2 regions of the Rahnella sp. RcJ3 genome follow, and region 1 is predicted to be linked to the other one. Evidence: predicted binding sites of a transcription regulator. Region 1 holds the regulator's gene; the other holds the start of a gene.
What was found. Region 1 encodes PhoB, which activates phosphate uptake and scavenging genes when phosphate is short. Its sites were predicted from a motif close to CTGTCATAAAACTGNCNNAT; they were not measured.
Positions count from the first base shown of each region.

Region 2: the regulator PhoB is predicted to act here: its motif matches at 3,632-3,651, upstream of pstS (phosphate ABC transporter substrate-binding protein PstS).

Region 1 is NZ_QSNX01000001.1:54,385-63,513, forward strand. Features, by position in the region: gene DXU84_RS00265 (ABC transporter ATP-binding protein) at 1-368, opposite strand, end outside; gene DXU84_RS00270 (ABC transporter permease) at 365-1,129, opposite strand; gene DXU84_RS00275 (ABC transporter substrate-binding protein) at 1,141-2,154, opposite strand; gene sbcC (exonuclease subunit SbcC) at 2,394-5,642, opposite strand; gene sbcD (exonuclease subunit SbcD) at 5,639-6,877, opposite strand; gene phoB (phosphate response regulator transcription factor PhoB) at 7,105-7,794, shown strand; gene phoR (phosphate regulon sensor histidine kinase PhoR) at 7,817-9,129, shown strand, end outside.
Region 2 is NZ_QSNX01000011.1:172,735-181,863, forward strand. Features, by position in the region: gene pstB (phosphate ABC transporter ATP-binding protein PstB) at 1-453, opposite strand, end outside; gene pstA (phosphate ABC transporter permease PstA) at 546-1,433, opposite strand; gene pstC (phosphate ABC transporter permease PstC) at 1,435-2,391, opposite strand; gene pstS (phosphate ABC transporter substrate-binding protein PstS) at 2,486-3,526, opposite strand; gene rluF (23S rRNA pseudouridine(2604) synthase RluF) at 3,743-4,615, opposite strand; gene glmS (glutamine--fructose-6-phosphate transaminase (isomerizing)) at 4,800-6,629, opposite strand; gene glmU (bifunctional UDP-N-acetylglucosamine diphosphorylase/glucosamine-1-phosphate N-acetyltransferase GlmU) at 6,762-8,132, opposite strand; gene DXU84_RS16075 (F0F1 ATP synthase subunit epsilon) at 8,404-8,826, opposite strand; gene atpD (F0F1 ATP synthase subunit beta) at 8,854-9,129, opposite strand, start outside.

The DNA.
Region 1 (9,129 bases):
TGGCGTATCAGCGGATAGGCGATGTTGGCGCGGGCGCTCATCCATGGAAACAGCGCGTCGCGGTAGTTCTGAAACACATAGCCGATGGTGGTTTGCGCCAGCGTTTTGCCGTCGAACAGAATGTCGCCTTTATCTACCGGGATCAGACCGGCGATCATGTTCATTAAGGTCGATTTACCACAGCCGTTCGGCCCGAAGATCGACACGATTTTTCCACGCGGTAAGTCGAGATTCAGGTCGGTATACAGCGGCTGTCCGGCAAACGCCTTGCTCAGTCCGCGGATCGTCACATGGGTGTCCGGTCGCGTGGCATATTGCGGCAACTGCGGGCCTTTATAATCAGGGTTCAGCGAGAGAGGGTGCGTCATGCTTTGCTACTCCAGTGGACGGTTTTTTTCTCGATCAGCAAAAAAGCCAGATTGAGCAGATAACCCAGCGCGCCGGTGATCAGGATCGAGGCGTACATATCTTTGATGTTAAACACCTGCTGGGCATCGATGATCCGGTGGCCGAGTCCGGTTTCTGATCCGATAAACATTTCGGCGACGATCACGATCACCAGCGCGATCGACACGCCGGTGCGCAGGCCGACAAAGGTTTGTGCCAGGCTTTCCATCAGCATGATGTCTTTGAAAATATGCCAGCGGGAAATTCCCATTACTTTGGCGGCCATCAGGCGCGTTTTTTTGGCATTCATCACGCCGTATGCGCTGTTGAACAGGATGACCAGCACAGCGGCAAAGGCAGCAATGGCGATTTTGTTGGCGTCAGTAATCCCGAAAATCAGCATAAACAGCGGGATCAGCGCTGACGACGGTGTGGAGCGGAAGAAGTCGATCAAAAATTCCAGGCTGCGGTAAACCTTTTCATTGCTGCCCAAAATTACGCCCAGCGGCACGCCAATTACGGCGGCAAAGGCAAAAGACACCAGCGTGCGGTAAAGGGTTGCGCCGATGTCGGTGCGCATGGACGCGTCGGAAAATGACTGGAACATGTAGCCGATTGTCTCGACCGGCGAGGGCAGAAGCACGGGATTCAGCCATTTTGCGCTGACGGCCAGTTGCCAGAATAAAAACAGCAGTACCGGGCCGACCAGCGGCAGTAACCTTGAAGACCAGCGTGAAGTCATCCTGTTTCTCCTTATCCCTGATAGATCAGCGAAGCGACATCCACCGGCTTGCTGAAGATTTTTCTTTCCGTAAAGACGTCATAAAACTTCTGGAACCATTGCAGGTTGTCGCCTTTCAAATCGGGATACATCACGAAGCCCGGCAGCGGCACTTCTTTGACCAGCGCCGGTTCAATGCTGGTGTAACCGGCGACGTTTTCGCGCGCTTTATCAGGGTGAGCCGCAATGAATTCCACCGCTTTCTGATAAGCGGCAATAAACTTTTTGGTTTCTTCCGGCTTGCTGGCGATAAAACTGGCGTTCAGTGCCGCTGCGCCGCCGAACCACGGGGCGTCGGCGTTGCCAAGCACGTATTTAGAAATAACGCCGGTTTCGAGTGTGCGCGAAAGGTTTTTCATGCGTCCGACAGTGCCGGTCGGTTCGAGCGTATATACGCCGTCAATTTGCCCGGCGGCCAGAGCAGGCGCGTGTTGTCCGACCGGCAGTTCAATGACTGACGGATTAGTGAAGCCATTTTTCTCCAGAATAATTTTCGCCATCGTGACGTTCTGGATCCCCGGACCGCAGGCGATTTTCTTGCCTTTCAGGTCACTGATAGCTTTTGCCGGGCTGTTGAGCGGCACCAGAAATTCATCTAACACCAGCGTATGGTTTGACGGGTTAGAACAGATAATTTTGAACAGACCCGGTGAGGTGATCGCCCCGAGTCCCAGCGCGCCGGTTGCCGTGCCGTTGGCGCAGCCGTGGATCCTGCCGGTGATCATCCCTTCGACAATTTGCTGGGCACTGGCGAATTTAACGCCTTTCACATTCAGCCCGGCTTGTTTAAAAAAGCCCTGTTCCAGTGCCACATACAGCGGCAAACCACCGACAATCGGCCAGTAACCAATACGAATTTCATCGTCGTCGGCTGCAAAAACTGACGTCGGGATCATTCCGCCAAGGGTGGACACTCCGCCGGTAATGGCGAGCCATTTCATCAGCTGGCGACGTTTTTTATCAACTTCAGGTTTGATGTTTTTCATTGGCGGTTCCCTAAGCGGTTATGAGGACGTTGCAACTTGTACTGCAACTTGTATACATAACGTTAAGCACAGGGCGTGCCAGTTCGTTCCGGCAGCGGGAATAAACGTAAATTCAGCAGGTTGAGGAAAAAGCGCGCACTGAACTGGTGCGATTTTTGTGCACGCTTTCACAAAAAGGATCCACCGCAGGGCATGCAGCTAGCAATTTATCTAGCAACCTGCCCGGCAGTGGCGAGGGATCAGACTTTAAATTCACTGCTCAGGCGGCTGATGCCCAGACCATTCACTTTGGTGACTTTGATTTGTACCGGAATGCGGTCTTTCATTGCTTCGACATGGCTGATCACGCCGATGGTTTTACCCGAGGCATTCAGGCTGTCGAGCGCATCCAGCGCGGTATCCAGCGTGTCGGCATCGAGCGTACCGAAACCTTCGTCGAGGAACAGCGAGTCGATACGGGTTTTATCGCTGACCAGATCGGACAGCGCCAGGGCCAGTGCCAGGCTGACCAGGAAGCTTTCGCCGCCGGATAGCGTGCGGGTATCGCGCACGGCATCGGCCTGCCAGGTATCGACCACTTGCAGTTCCAGCGCATCGCTGGTTTTGCGCTGCAACAGATAACGTCCGTGCAATTTTTCCAGCTGGCGGTTGGCCAGATACACCAGATGATCGAGCGTCAGACCCTGCGCGAATTTACGGAATTTCGCGCCGTCGCTGGAGCCAATCATCTGGTTGAGATAACCCCAGTCATCACAGGTTCGCTGCGCCTGCGCAATCTGTGCAATCAGCGTCTGCTGACCATGGTGGCGTTGCTTGTCGCTTTCCAGCTGATTTTTCACTTCGCCCAGACGTTGTTGCAGGACTTTCAGTTGTTGTGCCAGCTCCGCCTGTTGCACCGTCAGGGCGTTAAGATCACTGTCGGTTTCACTGAGATGTGCAGGACGGGCAAGCTGATGTTTTTCGAGCTGCTGACGGGCATCCGCCAGTAATGCCTGCGCCTGTGCCAGTTGTTGTTGCAGATGTTCTTTGCGTTGCTGAAGCTGCTGGCGCAACGCGTCGTCGAGCAGCGCCAGTTTCACTGCGGCTTCATCCGAAAATCCACTGGCGCTCAATGCCTGCTGCCACGCCTGTTCCACCTGCGTCAGTTGTGCGGCGGTCTGTAACTGTTGCTGCTGAGTACTGGCCAACTGACCGGCCAACTGGTCGCGCTGTTCCTGCGCCTTATGCAGCGCGGTCTGGACATCACTCAGTGCTTGTTCTGTCGCCTGTTGTTGCTGATGTAAGTGCTCGCGAACCTGAGCAACCTGACGCTCTCCGAACAGTTCGAGGCGTCGGGCATTCAGCTCAGAAAGGGATTTTTCACCTTCCGCCAGTTGCTTTTGCAACCGCACGAGGTCTTGCTGAGATTTTGCCTGCATCTCTTCCAGCCGGGTAACGCGCTCTGTCAGCAAGGCACTTTGCTGCTGCACTTTCTGCTGTGCATTCAGTGCGTCGTTCAGGGCATCTTTGGCCTGTTGCAGGGCCCGCGCCAGCTGTTCGTGCTGGCTCAGCCGCGCCTGCGACTGCTGCTCTTCCTCATCGCGGGCGGTCAGCCATTGCGTGATGTCGGCGGTATCATGCAGCGTAAACGTCAGATTCAGCGGCGCACTGAGTTGTTGCCAGTTCAGGGTATGTGCATTCAGTTGTTGCTGATCCTGCTCAAGCTGAGTTTGCAGCCGTGTTTGTTGCTCTTTCAGGCCTTTAATTTTCGCCGCCAGTTCGATACCGCTGGCTTTTGCTGCATCGAATTCCAGTTGCATTTTCTCGACGCGCTGCGCGGTTTCAGAAGGTTTAACCTCCTGATAATGTTCAATCGCCGGATGTGATGTTGAGCCGCACAGCGGACAGGCTTTGCCGCTTTGCAAATTCGCGCGTTCGGCTTCAAGGCTGACGATCAGCATTTCCTGTTTATGCAGCGCCTTGACGTCGTTCAGATGTTCCAGTTGTTTCTGACATTGCAGACGGATCGCGCCCAGACGCAGTTCTTCTTCGGCCAGCACCGTCTGGTACTGCGCAAAATCTTTATGCTGTTGCTGCACGCGCTGGTTCAGTTGCGGGAAGATTTGCGAGAGTGAAAACAGCTGCTGCCGCACCGGCCGGAGCTGCATGAGTTCGGTTTGACGTTTCTGTAACACTACCTGCGGGTACTGTTTTTCCAGTTCAGCCTGACGTTGTTGTGCAACGTTAAGGGCTTCAGTCAGCGCGGCCTGACGGGTGTGATGCTGGCGGCTTTCCTCATCCAGTTTCTGACGTTCCGCCGTGATTTGCTGCAGCGTCGCGCTATGTTCACCAGCCTGTTTCTGCGACTCGCTGACCGCCTGCTGTGTTTCCACCAGCGATTTGCGCCATTGCGCGATTTCGCTATCCAGTGGCAGGATTTTTTCTTCGATCAGCGTCTGCATCTGACGCTGTTCTTCCGCCTGTTTCTGCCGTGCAGTGTGCGCCTGTTCCACCGCCAGACTCAGCGGCGTCATCTGTGCAATCTGCTGCTCCTGCTGCTGCGTCAGTTGTATCAGTAATTGCTGAAGGCGCTGCGCGTCATCCTGACAGCGCTGGCGATCATTGAGTAACGGACGCAGTTTTTCTGCCGGTTCGCTGCGCGCCAGTTGCTGTAACTGCGGCGCGGCGGCCAGATTTTCCTGCTCTGCGGCGGTCAGTTGTTGCTGAGACTGCTGCTGTTTTTGCTGCACCTGCTGCCACTGTTGCAGCCAGTTCAGATCCTGCTGGCGCTGCTGCGCCTGCTGACTGAGGCTGATTTCCTGCGCGTTCAGTTCAGCACGTTGTGATTCGAGCGTCTGGCGCTGTTCTTCGCTGAGCAGTTCGATTCCGGCCATACGCTGATGCAGACCGTCCAGCGCAATGCGCGCTTCTTTATGTTGCTCAAACACGCGTTGAGAAAGCAGACCGTAAATCTCGGTGCCGGTCAGTTCTTCCAGCAATTCGGCGCGGTCGTTGGCATCGGCATTCAGAAACGCGGCGAACTGCCCCTGTGAAAGCATCATGGATTTGGTGAAACGACCGAAATCCAGCCCGGTCAGTGTGGCGATGGCATCGAGTTTATCGCGCACTTTATCCGCCAGAATTTTGCCGTCGGCCAGTAACGCCAGCTCGACTTTCGGTGCCTGCAGATTGCCGTCAGGGGAATTTTTGGCGCGGCGCTGGCTCCAGAAAGCGCGGTAACCCACACCTTTGACTTCAAACTCCACCTCGGCCAGCGATTCTGCGGTGTGGCGGGTCATCAGTTCATTCTGGCTTGGTGTAATGTTCAGCCGTGGCGTCTGATGATAAAGCGCCAGACAAATGGCATCGAGCAGGGTGGTTTTCCCCGCACCGGTCGGACCGGTGATGGCGAATAATCCGTTGCTGGCAAACGGCTCGGCGGTGAAATCAATTTTCCATTCGCCTTCCAGCGAGTTCAGGTTTTTTAAACGCAGGCTGAGAATTTTCATTGTGCGCTGTCCTCCGCGTTCTGACCGTTGGTAACCTGTTCAACCACCTGCGCAAACAACGTGCGCATCCGAGCCTGACGCGGCTCGTCAGGGGCCGGTTCCAGCGCCAGTCGTCGTTCAAACACGTCGCTGACGCTCAGTTCGCTGAGGGTTTCTTTTTCCTGCTGCTCAATACTGTTGATGCGCTGTTCTTTGCTGCGGCGTAACAGCACGACTTCTACCGGCAGATCTTCCGTCAGCGCCTGAATGCGTCGCTGGATGTCGCTGAGATAATCCTGGGTGGAGACTTCAATATCGAGCCACACCGGTTTGGCCGGATCACCGCCTTCGAACTGTGCCAGTTGTTGTTCAATCTCCACCAGCGAGCCTTTGATTATCTGCATCGGCTGGAAAACCGGGATTTCCAGTGTGTCGATGGCGTTGAGCGTCGCACCATCAAAATCAAGTAAGTACACACTTTTAGCTTTGCTCAGTTCGTCAAAACTCAGGGCAATCGGCGAGCCGCTGTAACGGATATGTTCGGTTTTGGCGACGCATTGTGCACGGTGAATATGACCCAGTGCCACATAATCGACCGGCGGAAAGGCCTGCGCCGGAAACGCATCGAGCGTACCTATATAGATGTCGCGCACGGAATCAGAGGTACTGACGCCGACAGTCGTCAGATGGCCGGTCGCAATAATAGGCAGCGGCATGCCCAGTTCGTCACGTCTGGCCTGCGCAGCCTGCCAGAGCGCGTCATAATGCGCGGCGATGGCTTCCTGCAATGCCAGTTGCTTGTCGCTGCCGGACTGTCCCGCCTGGCTGGCGAGCAGATCACGCGGGCGTAAAAACGGGATAGCGCACAGTATCGCACCGGGTTTCCCGTCACGCTGACTGAGCACTAAAATCTGTTCAGAAAGGTTTTCACCGACGGTGGCAATCACCCGCGTATTCAGGCAGGAAAGGAGCTCGCGCGATTCATTGAGCGTGGCGACAGAATCGTGGTTACCAGCCAGCACCACCAGCTGGCAGCCGGTTTGCTGTAATTCCACCACGAAGCGGTTATACAATTCGCGGGCATAACTGGGTGGGGATCCCGTGTCGAAAATATCGCCCGCGACAATCACGGCGTCGACCTGATGTTGCTGCACCTGACCGGTCAGCCAGCGCAAAAATGCCTGATGTTCGGCTGCACGGCTTTTAGTGAAAAAGTACTGGCCGAGGTGCCAGTCTGACGTGTGGATCAGGCGCATGAGACTCCCGTATGAACCCTGGATGACGACAATGAGGTAAAGTATAAACGTCGGCAGGGGAAGCTGTCCCCGATAAATCAGACCAATTTCAGCAAGATGGCCGAAAATTATCTGTCATAGTTGACTGTAATGAACCATTCTTTTCATTCATAAATCTGTCACAAAACTGACGCATAATGGCGCCCGCAATCAAATAAAAGATCGCTAACCTATTGGCAGGACCTACGATGGCTAGACGTATATTGGTGGTTGAAGACGAAGCTCCAATCCGTGAAATGGTGTGTTTTGTACTGGAACAAAATGGCTATCAGGCCGTAGAAGCTGAGGATTTTGATTCAGCGATTGGGCAGCTTGTTGAACCTTACCCTGAACTGATCCTGCTTGACTGGATGTTACCTGGCGGTTCCGGTATTCAGTTTATTAAGCATCTTAAACGTGAGGCACTGACCCGCGAAATTCCGGTGATGATGCTGACCGCACGCGGTGAAGAAGAAGATCGGGTGCGCGGCCTTGAAGTGGGTGCCGATGATTACATCACTAAACCGTTTTCTCCGAAAGAACTGGTTGCCCGCATTAAAGCCGTGATGCGTCGCATCTCGCCAATGGCGGTGGAAGAAGTGATCGACATGCAGGGGTTAAGCCTGGATCCGTCGTCTCACCGGGTAATGGCCAACGAGCAGGCGCTCGATATGGGGCCGACCGAATTTAAGTTATTACACTTCTTTATGACCCATTCCGAACGTGTATACAGCCGCGAACAGTTGCTCAATAACGTCTGGGGCACTAACGTTTATGTGGAAGATCGCACGGTTGACGTGCATATTCGTCGTTTACGTAAGGCGCTGGAAACCAGTGGACATGACAGAATGATCCAGACTGTTCGTGGTACCGGATACCGTTTTTCAACGCGTTATTGAGCCCTCACAGCGGAGAATCTGTGTGCTAGAACGTTTGTCATGGAAACGACTGGCGGGTGAATTGTTTCTCTTTTGCCTGCCAGCGTTAATTCTCGGTATCTTCGTCGGCCATTTCGGCTGGCTCCTCCTGGTGTCGCTGATGGCGGCACTGGGCTGGAATTATTACAACCAGCTTAAACTCTCTCACTGGCTGTGGCTCGACCGCAGCATTACGCCACCGAATGGGCGCTGGAGCTGGGAGCCGCTGTTTTACGGGCTGAACCAGATGCAGATACGCAACCGGCGTCGCCGTCGGGAATTAGGTCAGCTCATCAAACGTTTTCGCAGCGGTGCCGAATCGCTGCCGGATGCCGTGGTGCTGACCACTGAAGATGGCAATATTTTCTGGTGTAACGGACTGGCGCAGGATTTGCTCGGTTTCCGCTGGCCGGAAGATAACGGGCAACATATCTTCAACCTGCTGCGTTATCCGGAATTCCGGCTGTGGATCCAGACCCGCGATTTCAGCCGGGCGCTGAATTTACAACTCAATAATGAGCATTATGTCGAGTTTCGCGTCATGCCTTATTCCGAAGGACAACTGCTGATGGTGGCACGCGACGTGACCCAGATGCGTCAGCTTGAAGGCGCACGGCGTAACTTCTTCGCTAACGTCAGTCATGAACTGAGAACCCCATTGACGGTATTGCAGGGGTATCTGGAAATGATGGAAGACGCCAAGCTGGAAGAGCCTTTCCGCACTAAAGCGCTGGATACCATGCAGGAACAGACGCGGCGCATGGACGGGCTGGTGAAGCAGCTGCTGACGCTGTCGAAAATCGAAGCCTCAGCGAATATTGATTTGCACGAGAAAGTCGATATTCCGGTGATGCTCGGCATGCTCGAACGTGAAGTGCAAACGTTAAGCAACGGCAGGCATGAAGTGGTGTTTCGCGTAAACGACAAGCTGAAGGTCTTTGGTAATGAAGATCAACTGCGCAGCGCGGTGTCGAACCTGGTGTATAACGCGGTTAACCACACGCCAGCGGGGACACGGATTGAAGTCAGCTGGCAACAAACGCCGCATGGCGCACAGTTCCAGATCAGCGACAACGGACCGGGCATTGCGCCGCAGCACCTGCCGCGCCTGACCGAACGTTTCTACCGCGTCGATAAAGCCCGTTCACGTCAGACCGGCGGCAGCGGACTGGGACTGGCAATCGTCAAACATGCGCTCAGCCATCACCACACGAAACTTGAAGTCATGAGTGAAGTCGGCGTCGGCACCCGGTTTATGTTTACGCTGGCGCCGAAGTTGATTGTTCCTCAGGAACAGGCCAGCCAAAGCGGCGTAAA
Region 2 (9,129 bases), on a different contig from region 1:
GCTGTAACCACTCTGGTGCAACTTGTCTTTAGATTCATTCCACAATGCAGCTTTGGTCAGCGCCCATTGCACACGCTCGTCCATATCCGTGCGGGACAGCTTTTCAAACAGACGGACACCAAACGCGATGTTGTCGTAAATCGACATCGGGAATGGCGTCGGTTTCTGGAAGACCATGCCGACTTTGGCGCGCAGCAGCGCGATGTCCTGCTTATCAACCAGAATGTTTTCGCCATCAAGCAGGATTTCACCCTCAGCGTGCTGTTCCGGATACAGCTGGTACATTTTGTTAAACGTACGCAGCAGCGTGGATTTACCACAGCCTGACGGGCCGATGAATGCCGTGACTTCGTTCTTAGCAATATCCAGGGAAATATTTTTCAGCGCGTGGAATTTGCCGTAATAAAAGTTCAGATCGCGAACCTGAATTTTGCTGTTGGATGCGTCAGTCATTCTCAGACATCTCTCTTATTCGCGCGCCGCATGGCGACGCCGGGTAAACAGTGATGGCAGCCGCTATCACCTGCCATCGATAATAAATTCGCTTATTGCTTTTTCGGGGCGAAAATCACACGCGCCAGAATGTTCAGCAGCAGCACACACACGGTAATCAGCAGTACACCCGCCCACGCCAGTTGTTGCCACTCGCCAAACGGGCTCATCGCAAACTTAAAGATGGTGACCGGCAGGTTAGCAATCGGCTGCATCATGTCGGTGCTCCAGAACTGGTTGGAGAGCGACGTAAACAACAGCGGCGCGGTTTCACCGGCAATACGGGCAATCGCCAGCAGGATCCCGGTGATAATGCCGGAAACTGAGGCTTTCAGTGTGATGGCCGAAATCATTTTCCACTTCGGCGTACCCAGTGCGTAAGCCGCTTCACGCAGGCTGTCCGGCACCAGTTTCAGCATGTTTTCCGTGGTACGGATAACAATCGGGATCTGTAACAATGCCAGTGCAAGCACGCCCGCCCAGCCGGAGAAGTGTCCCATTTTTGCCACCATAATGGTGTACACAAACAAGCCCACAACGATGGATGGTGCGGAAAGCAGAATGTCGTTAATGAAACGAATGAATTCAGCCAGCCAGGATTTACGTCCATATTCGGCCAGATAAATCCCCGCCATCACGCCCAGTGGCGTACCGATGACCGTTGCCCACAGAATCAATAATCCGCTGCCTGCAATGGCGTTAGCCAGACCGCCGCCTGCCGTATTCGGAGGCGGGGTATTTTCTGTGAACAGCGCCAGCGACATCCCGTCAACACCTTTAACGATCGTGGTGAACAAGATCCACACCAGCCAGAACAGACCAAACGCCATGGTCAGCATAGAGACCATCAGCGCCAGACGGTTCTTCTGACGGCGCCACGCCTGACGTTTGCGACGCGATTCCAGTAATGCAGTATTACTTTGCATTTCGAGTGTCGTCATCTTAACGGCCCTCTTTCTTAGCCAGACGCAGGATCATCATTTTCGACAGCGCCAAAACAATAAAGGTGATGACAAACAGGATCAGACCCAGTTCCATCAGTGCAGACGTATGCAGCCCGGCTTCCGCTTCGGCGAATTCGTTCGCCAGTGCAGAGGTAATGCTGTTGCCCGGCGCGTACAGCGATGCGCTATCGAGCTGGTAGGTGTTACCGATAATGAAGGTCACCGCCATGGTTTCGCCAAGTGCGCGCCCCAGACCTAACATCACGCCGCCGATCACACCATTTTTGGTGAACGGCAGCACGATGCGCCAGATCACTTCCCACGTAGTGCAACCAATGCCGTAAGCAGATTCTTTCATCATCACCGGCGTTTGCTCGAACACGTCACGCATGACGGAAGCTATGTACGGGATGATCATAATGGCGAGGATGACGCCTGCTGCCAGAATACCGATACCAAAACCCGGACCGGCGAACAGGGCACCAACAATCGGGATACCAGAAAGCACATCGCCCAACGGCGTCTGAAAATACTGCGCAAACAGCGGGGCGAAAACGAACAACCCCCACATGCCATAAACAATACTGGGGATCGCCGCCAGCAGTTCAATAGCAATCCCCAGCGGGCGTTTCATCCAGTTCGGCGCCAGCTCGGTAAGGAATAATGCGATACCAAAGCTGACGGGAACAGCAATCAGCAGGGCAATAATGGAGGTCACGACCGTGCCGTAAATCGGCACCAGTGCGCCAAATTGCTGGTTCGGTGCATCCCAGGTTTTCGTCCACAGGAAGGACAATCCGAACTTTTCAATGCTCGGCAGGGAAGCAATAAACAGCGAGACGATAATGCCGCCCAACATAAATAGCACAATCAGCGCTGCCAGTTTAACCAGCGCGCCGAAGATGATGTCACCGTTTTTGCTGGGTGCCTTGATAGCCGGCTTGTATTCAGCCATACCACTCTCTTTTAATTCAGATTTAATTCCCTCCCCGGCCGGAGAGGGAATGAAGCAGAAGACTTGTACTCTATATCAGACCCGAGGTCAGATCCTAGTAAAGTGCTTTACCGCTGCTGTCTTTGATGTTGGTTTTCCAGGCTGCGCGGATCTGTTCTACAACAGAAGCTGGCAGTGCGGCGTAATCCAAATCAGTCGTCAGTTTGTTACCGTTTTTGTAAGCCCAGTCGAAGAACTTCAGCACTTCGGTGCCCTTCGCTGCATCTTGCTGGTCTTTGTAAATCAGGATGAAGGTGGTGGAGCTGATTGGCCACGCATTATCACCTTTCTGATTGGTCAGGTCCTGAGCGAAGGTTTTGCTCCAGTCTGCGCCTTTAGCGGCTGCACTGAAGGATTCTTCTGTCGGGCTGATGGCTTTGCCGTCTGCATCTACCAGCTTGGTGTAAGCCAGGTTGTTTTGCTTGGCATAAGCATATTCTACGTAACCGATTGAACCAGGCAGACGCTGAACGAAGGCTGCGACGCCGTCGTTGCCCTTGCCGCCGAGACCCGTTGGCCAGTTAACAGTAGAACCTGCACCGATTTTGTCTTTCCACTCGCTGTTCACTTTCGCCAGGTAGCTGGTGAATACGAAGGAAGTACCGGAACCGTCAGCACGGCGAACCACCGCGATGTTAGTGTCTGGCAGTTTCACGCCCGGGTTCAGCTTGGTGATCGCCGTATCGTTCCACTTTTTGATTTTACCGAGGTAAATATCACCCAGCGTTGCGCCATCCAGAGTCAACTGACCGGATTTGATGCCCGGGATGTTAACAGCCAGTACCACGCCGCCGATTACAGTAGGAAACTGGAACAGACCGTTTTTATTCAGATCTTCTTCTTTCATCGGTGCATCAGATGCCCCGAAATCAACGGTTTTAGCGATGATTTGTTTCACGCCGCCGGAAGAACCGATGCCCTGATAGTTAACCTGAGTACCGGTTGCTTTCTGGTATGCATCAGCCCACTTAGCATAGACAGGGGCTGGGAAGGTACCGCCAGCGCCAGTCAGGTTAGCGGCAGCGAAAGCAGACATTGCTGTGAGGGAGAAAGTCGCTGCTACAAGACCGGCGACGGTGTTACGCATCAATTTCATGTTCCACTCCTGGTGGTTTTAAACTTCCCGACTGATGTCGACGTTAATTAAAGTGTTTGGCACAGGAGGAAAATAGGACAGTTTAGTGACAGTAAAATGTACGTTATATGACAGTTTTATGACACTGGTCACAATTCGAACCATACGGGCAAAATGCGGGAGTTTTAAGCAGAAAAAGCCGGTTATTACACCGGCGGATAATGAAAAGCAGGTAAATTAACGCCCCTTCTTCTTACGGCCAGGCTGGGCAAAACGCTTGCGGGATGCGGAATTTGCTTCAGGTTTTTCGCTGTTTTTCGTTTTAGTGACAGCCGGTTTTTTAGCCTGAGCAGGTTTTGATGGCCCTTTTTTCGCCGGTTTGTCTTCAGACGAAGAGTTTTCAATCAGCTTAAACAATTCGATCAGTTCATCATCGGTCAGATCACGCCATTCGCCCAGCGGTAATCCTTTCAGATTGATATTCATAATACGCACACGTTCAAGCTTAGTGACGTCGAAACCAAAATGCTTAGTCATGCGGCGGATCTGTCGGTTAAGTCCCTGCACCAGCGTAATGCGAAACACCATCGGTGCTTCTTTCTTCACTTTGCATTTCTTGGTCACGGTGCCGAGCATCGGCACACCCGCGCCCATACCGGCAATAAACTCGTCCGTGATCGGTTTATTGACAGTCACGATATATTCTTTTTCGTGGTCGTTACCGGCACGCAGGATTTTATTGACCAGATCACCGTGATTGGTCAGTAAAATCAGGCCCTGCGAATCTTTGTCCAGACGGCCAATCGGGAAGACGCGTTTGCTGTGGTTAACGAAATCGCGGATGTTGTCCCGCTCCCCCTCTTCCATCGTGGTGATAATGCCTACGGGCTTGTTCAGCGCAATAAGCACCAGATCTTCTTCATCACGCGGCTCAATAATCTGACCATTCACTTTCACCACATCGCCGGCAAACACCTGAGCACCCACCGCAGCACGCCTGCCGTTGATAAAAACATTTCCCTGTTCGATGTAACGATCAGCATCGCGGCGCGAGCAGATGCCGCTCTCGCTAATGTATTTGTTGAGACGAATGGAGGAGTTAGTCAGCATTCAGAGGGGTACCTTCAGAAAAACGCGAACTATACCTTATCCGGGGCGGGTTACGAAGCCTGAGAGAAGAGAATCGTGACCGGCTGCTGACAAAGGGAGAGCAGGTCACCGGAGAACAACATTCTGGAAAGAGAAAAGCGCCCCGGGAGGCGCTTAGAGATAACATGGCTGAAACCGGACAGTCTTATTCGACAGTCACAGACTTCGCCAGATTACGTGGCTGGTCAACATCGGTGCCTTTAATCAGCGCAACGTAGTAGGACAGCAACTGGAGCGGTACGGTGTAGAAAATCGGAGCGACGATTTCTTCAACGTGAGGCAGCTGAATAATCTTCATACCGTCACTGTCGACAAAACCCGCGTCCTGATCGGCGAAGACATACAGTAAACCGCCACGTGCACGCACTTCTTCGATATTCGACTTCAGTTTTTCCAGCAATTCGTTATTGGGCGCAACCACGATCACCGGCATATCCGCATCAATCAGCGCCAGCGGGCCATGTTTCAGCTCGCCTGCCGCATAGGCTTCAGCGTGGATATACGAAATCTCTTTCAGCTTCAGCGCACCTTCCATCGCGATCGGATATTGATCGCCACGGCCAAGGAACAGGGCGTGATGTTTATCAGAGAAACCTTCAGCCAGTGTTTCGATAGTCTTATCCAGCGACAGCATTTGTTCGATGCGCGCAGGCAACGCCTGAAGCGCGTGAACAATGTCGTGCTCAACTTGCGGACTCATCCCTTTCAGGCGGCCCATACGCGCCACCAGCATCAGCAGAACGGTCAGCTGCGTGGTGAAAGCTTTGGTTGAGGCCACACCGATTTCGGTGCCCGCTTTGGTCATCAGCGCCAGATCGGATTCACGCACCAGAGAAGAACCAGCCACGTTGCATACTGCCAGCGAACCAAGATAACCCAGCTCTTTCGACAGACGCAGCGCTGCCAGCGTATCAGCCGTTTCACCCGACTGAGACAGCGTGATGATCAGGCTGCCCGGACGAACAGCAGATTTGCGATAGCGGAATTCCGAAGCGATCTCGACATCACAAGGCATGCCAGCCAGTGACTCAAACCAGTAACGCGCCACCATCCCGGAGTTATATGACGTACCGCAGGCGATAATCTGCACGTGCTGAACACGGGACAGAATTTCGTCCGCTTTTTCGCCCAGCTCGCTCAGATTCACTTCGCCGTGGCTGAAACGGCCTTCCAGGGTGTTTTTAATGGCCAGCGGCTGTTCGTAGATTTCTTTTTGCATGTAGTGGCGGTAAACGCCTTTATCACCGGCGTCGTACTGCACTTTGGATTCGATTTCTTCACGCTCAACGGCATGACCATTTCTGTCATATACGCTGACGGAACGGCGCTTAACTTCAGCAACATCGCCTTCTTCCAGGAACAGGAAGCGGCGGGTCACAGGTAACAGCGCCAGCTGATCGGAGGCAATGAAGTTTTCACCCACACCACGACCAATCACCAGCGGGCTGCCGGAACGGGCCGCGACCAGAACAGACGGATCGCGGCGATCCATCACCACCGTGCCGTAGGCTCCACGCAGTTGCGGGATAACGCGCTGGACCACTTCGAGCAGCGTACCGCCCTGGAGTTGTTCCCAATGCACCAGATGCGCGATCACTTCGGTATCTGTTTCAGAATCAAAACGGTAGCCGCGTTCAATCAACAATTCACGCAGAGGTTCGTGGTTTTCGATAATGCCGTTATGCACCACAGCAATGTAATCAGACACATGCGGGTGAGCATTCGCTTCAGAAGGTTCGCCATGGGTTGCCCATCGTGTGTGAGCAATACCGGTGCCACCATGCAAAGGATGTTCATCGAGTGCATCAGCCAGCATCTGGACTTTACCCAGACGACGCAAGCGCCCCATTTTCCCGTCAGCATCAATGACAGCCAGACCGGCTGAGTCATAACCGCGGTATTCGAGACGGCGTAAACCTTCCAACAGAATTTCAGCAATATCGCGTTGCGCTACTGCGCCTACAATTCCACACATCAGTTTTATTCCTATTGAAGGTCTTTTCGGGACCTTTTTTGATGCCTGACCTGATTTATCCGCAAGCCCCGTTTTCCGGTGTACTTGCGGTTCCCCGAGCCTTGTAGAGAGTTGGGGATTATTATGAACAGCTTATTTTTTCTTCACCGGTTTCTGCCAGTCAGGTTTATGCACCTGCGGCACCCGGCTTAACAGTAAACCATTGTCCGGCACGTCGCGCGTGACCGTTGTACCGGCGGCGATCGTCACGTTATTACCCACAGTGACTGGCGCTACCAGCTGAGAATCTGACCCCACAAAGACATCGTTACCGATGATGGTCTTATGCTTGTTTACGCCGTCGTAGTTGCAGGTGATGGTACCCGCGCCAATGTTAACGTTATCCCCAATATCAGCATCACCAAGGTAGGAGAGATGACCAGCTTTAGAGCCTTTGCCGAGACGCGCTTTTTTGATTTCGACGAAATTGCCGACATGCGCGCCTTCAGCCAGTTCAGCGCCGGGGCGCAGACGGGCGAAAGGCCCGACCGTACAACCGCTTTCCAGCACCGCATCTTCGAACACGCTGTAAGGGCTGACTTCACAGTCATCGCCAATCACGCAATTTTTCAGCACGCAGCCCGCACCGATTTTGACGCGATCACCCAGTTTCACGTGACCTTCGATAATGACATTGGTGTCGATCAGTACATCGATGCCGTGAGACAGTTCACCGCGCAGATCAAACCGCGCTGGGTCCATCAGCATCACGCCTTCGAGCAACAGACGCTCTGCCTGTTCACTCTGATATACGCGCTCAAGACGGGAAAGTTGCAGGCGGTTATTCACACCATCCACTTCGCTGTTTCGCGCCGGATGAACGGTGGCGATCAGATGTCCTTCCGCATGCGCCATCGCAATAATATCGGTGATGTAGTATTCACCCTGCGCATTGTTGTTATTCAGCTGCCCGAGCCAGCGTTTGAATGACGCGCCGTTAGCGACCAGGATACCGGTGTTAATTTCCTGAATTTTCAGCTGTTCTTCGCTGGCATCTTTCTGCTCAATAATGCCGGTAACAATGCCATTCTCACGAACGATACGGCCATAACCGGTCGGGTCATCCAGCACGACGGTCAGTAAACCAATGCCGCCATCGGGCTTGGCTTTGAGTAATTCGTTCAGGGTGTCGACGGAAATCAGCGGAACATCGCCGTACAGCATCAGCACATCTTCATCATCGGCAAAGAACGGCGCCGCCTGCTGCATCGCATGACCGGTCCCCAGTTGCTCTGCCTGCAATACCCAGTTCAGATCACTGCCTGCCAGATTTTTCTTCAGTAAATCGCCACCATGGCCATAGACCAGATGCACGTTCCGGGCACCCACTTGCGTGGCCGCATCAATGACGTGCTGAACCATTGGCTTGCCAGCCAATGGGTGAAGAACTTTCGGAAGGTTGGAGTACATGCGTGTCCCCTTGCCCGCGGCAAGGATCACCACACTCAGTGCGCTGTTCGACATAGGTAACCTGACAAATCCAATTTGAGTGACAAAAGTAACCCGTTCAGTGCGCGGATTACTACATATTTCGCTTCAAAAACCGCCCGCAGGCCGCAGCCTGCAAGGGTTGTATGCTGTATAGACTACACCAAAAAAACTGAGGGTAAAGTGTCGGTTAATCACCCAAGTATTCCATTAAAAGCGAAAATTAGCCTTGGGAAAAACACTGAAAATGCACTTTATTAAAAGCAAAAAAAAAGCGACCCGAAGGTCGCTTTTCTAACTGATGTTGTTACATCGCTTTTCTGGTCAGTTCGATAACGCGAAGTTTCGCGATCGCCTTAGCCAGTTCCGCTGACGCCTGAGCGTAATCAACGTCGCCGTGAGAACCACTAATGTGTTCTTCCGCTTTGCGCTTAGCTTCAAGCGCGCGCGCTTCGTCGAGGTCTTGCCCACGGATTGCAGTATCAGCCAACACGGTCGTTGCATTCGGTTGCACCTCAAGGATGCCACCGGAAAGATAGATATACTCTTCTTCACCGTGTTCTTTAACAATGCGCACCATGCCAGGCTTGATGGCGGTGAGCAGCGGAGCATGCCCCGGGAAAATACCCAGTTCGCCTTCGCTACCCGTCACCTGGATCTTTTGTACCATGCCGGTAAACATACGTTTTTCCGCACTAACAACATCCAGATGGTAAGCTTTTTCAGCCATGTCATCCTCTCTCACAACAAGCTAGCGTTACAGTTTCTTGGCTTTTTCCACTGCTTCATCAATGGTGCCAACCATGTAGAACGCTTGTTCCGGCAGGTGATCGTAGTCGCCGTCCATAATGCCTTTGAAACCACGAATGGTATCTTTCAGCGATACGAACTTGCCCGGAGAACCGGTGAAGACTTCGGCCACGAAGAATGGCTGGGACAGGAAGCGCTGAATTTTACGCGCACGGGATACAACCAGTTTGTCATCTTCTGACAACTCGTCCATACCCAGGATCGCGATGATGTCTTTCAGTTC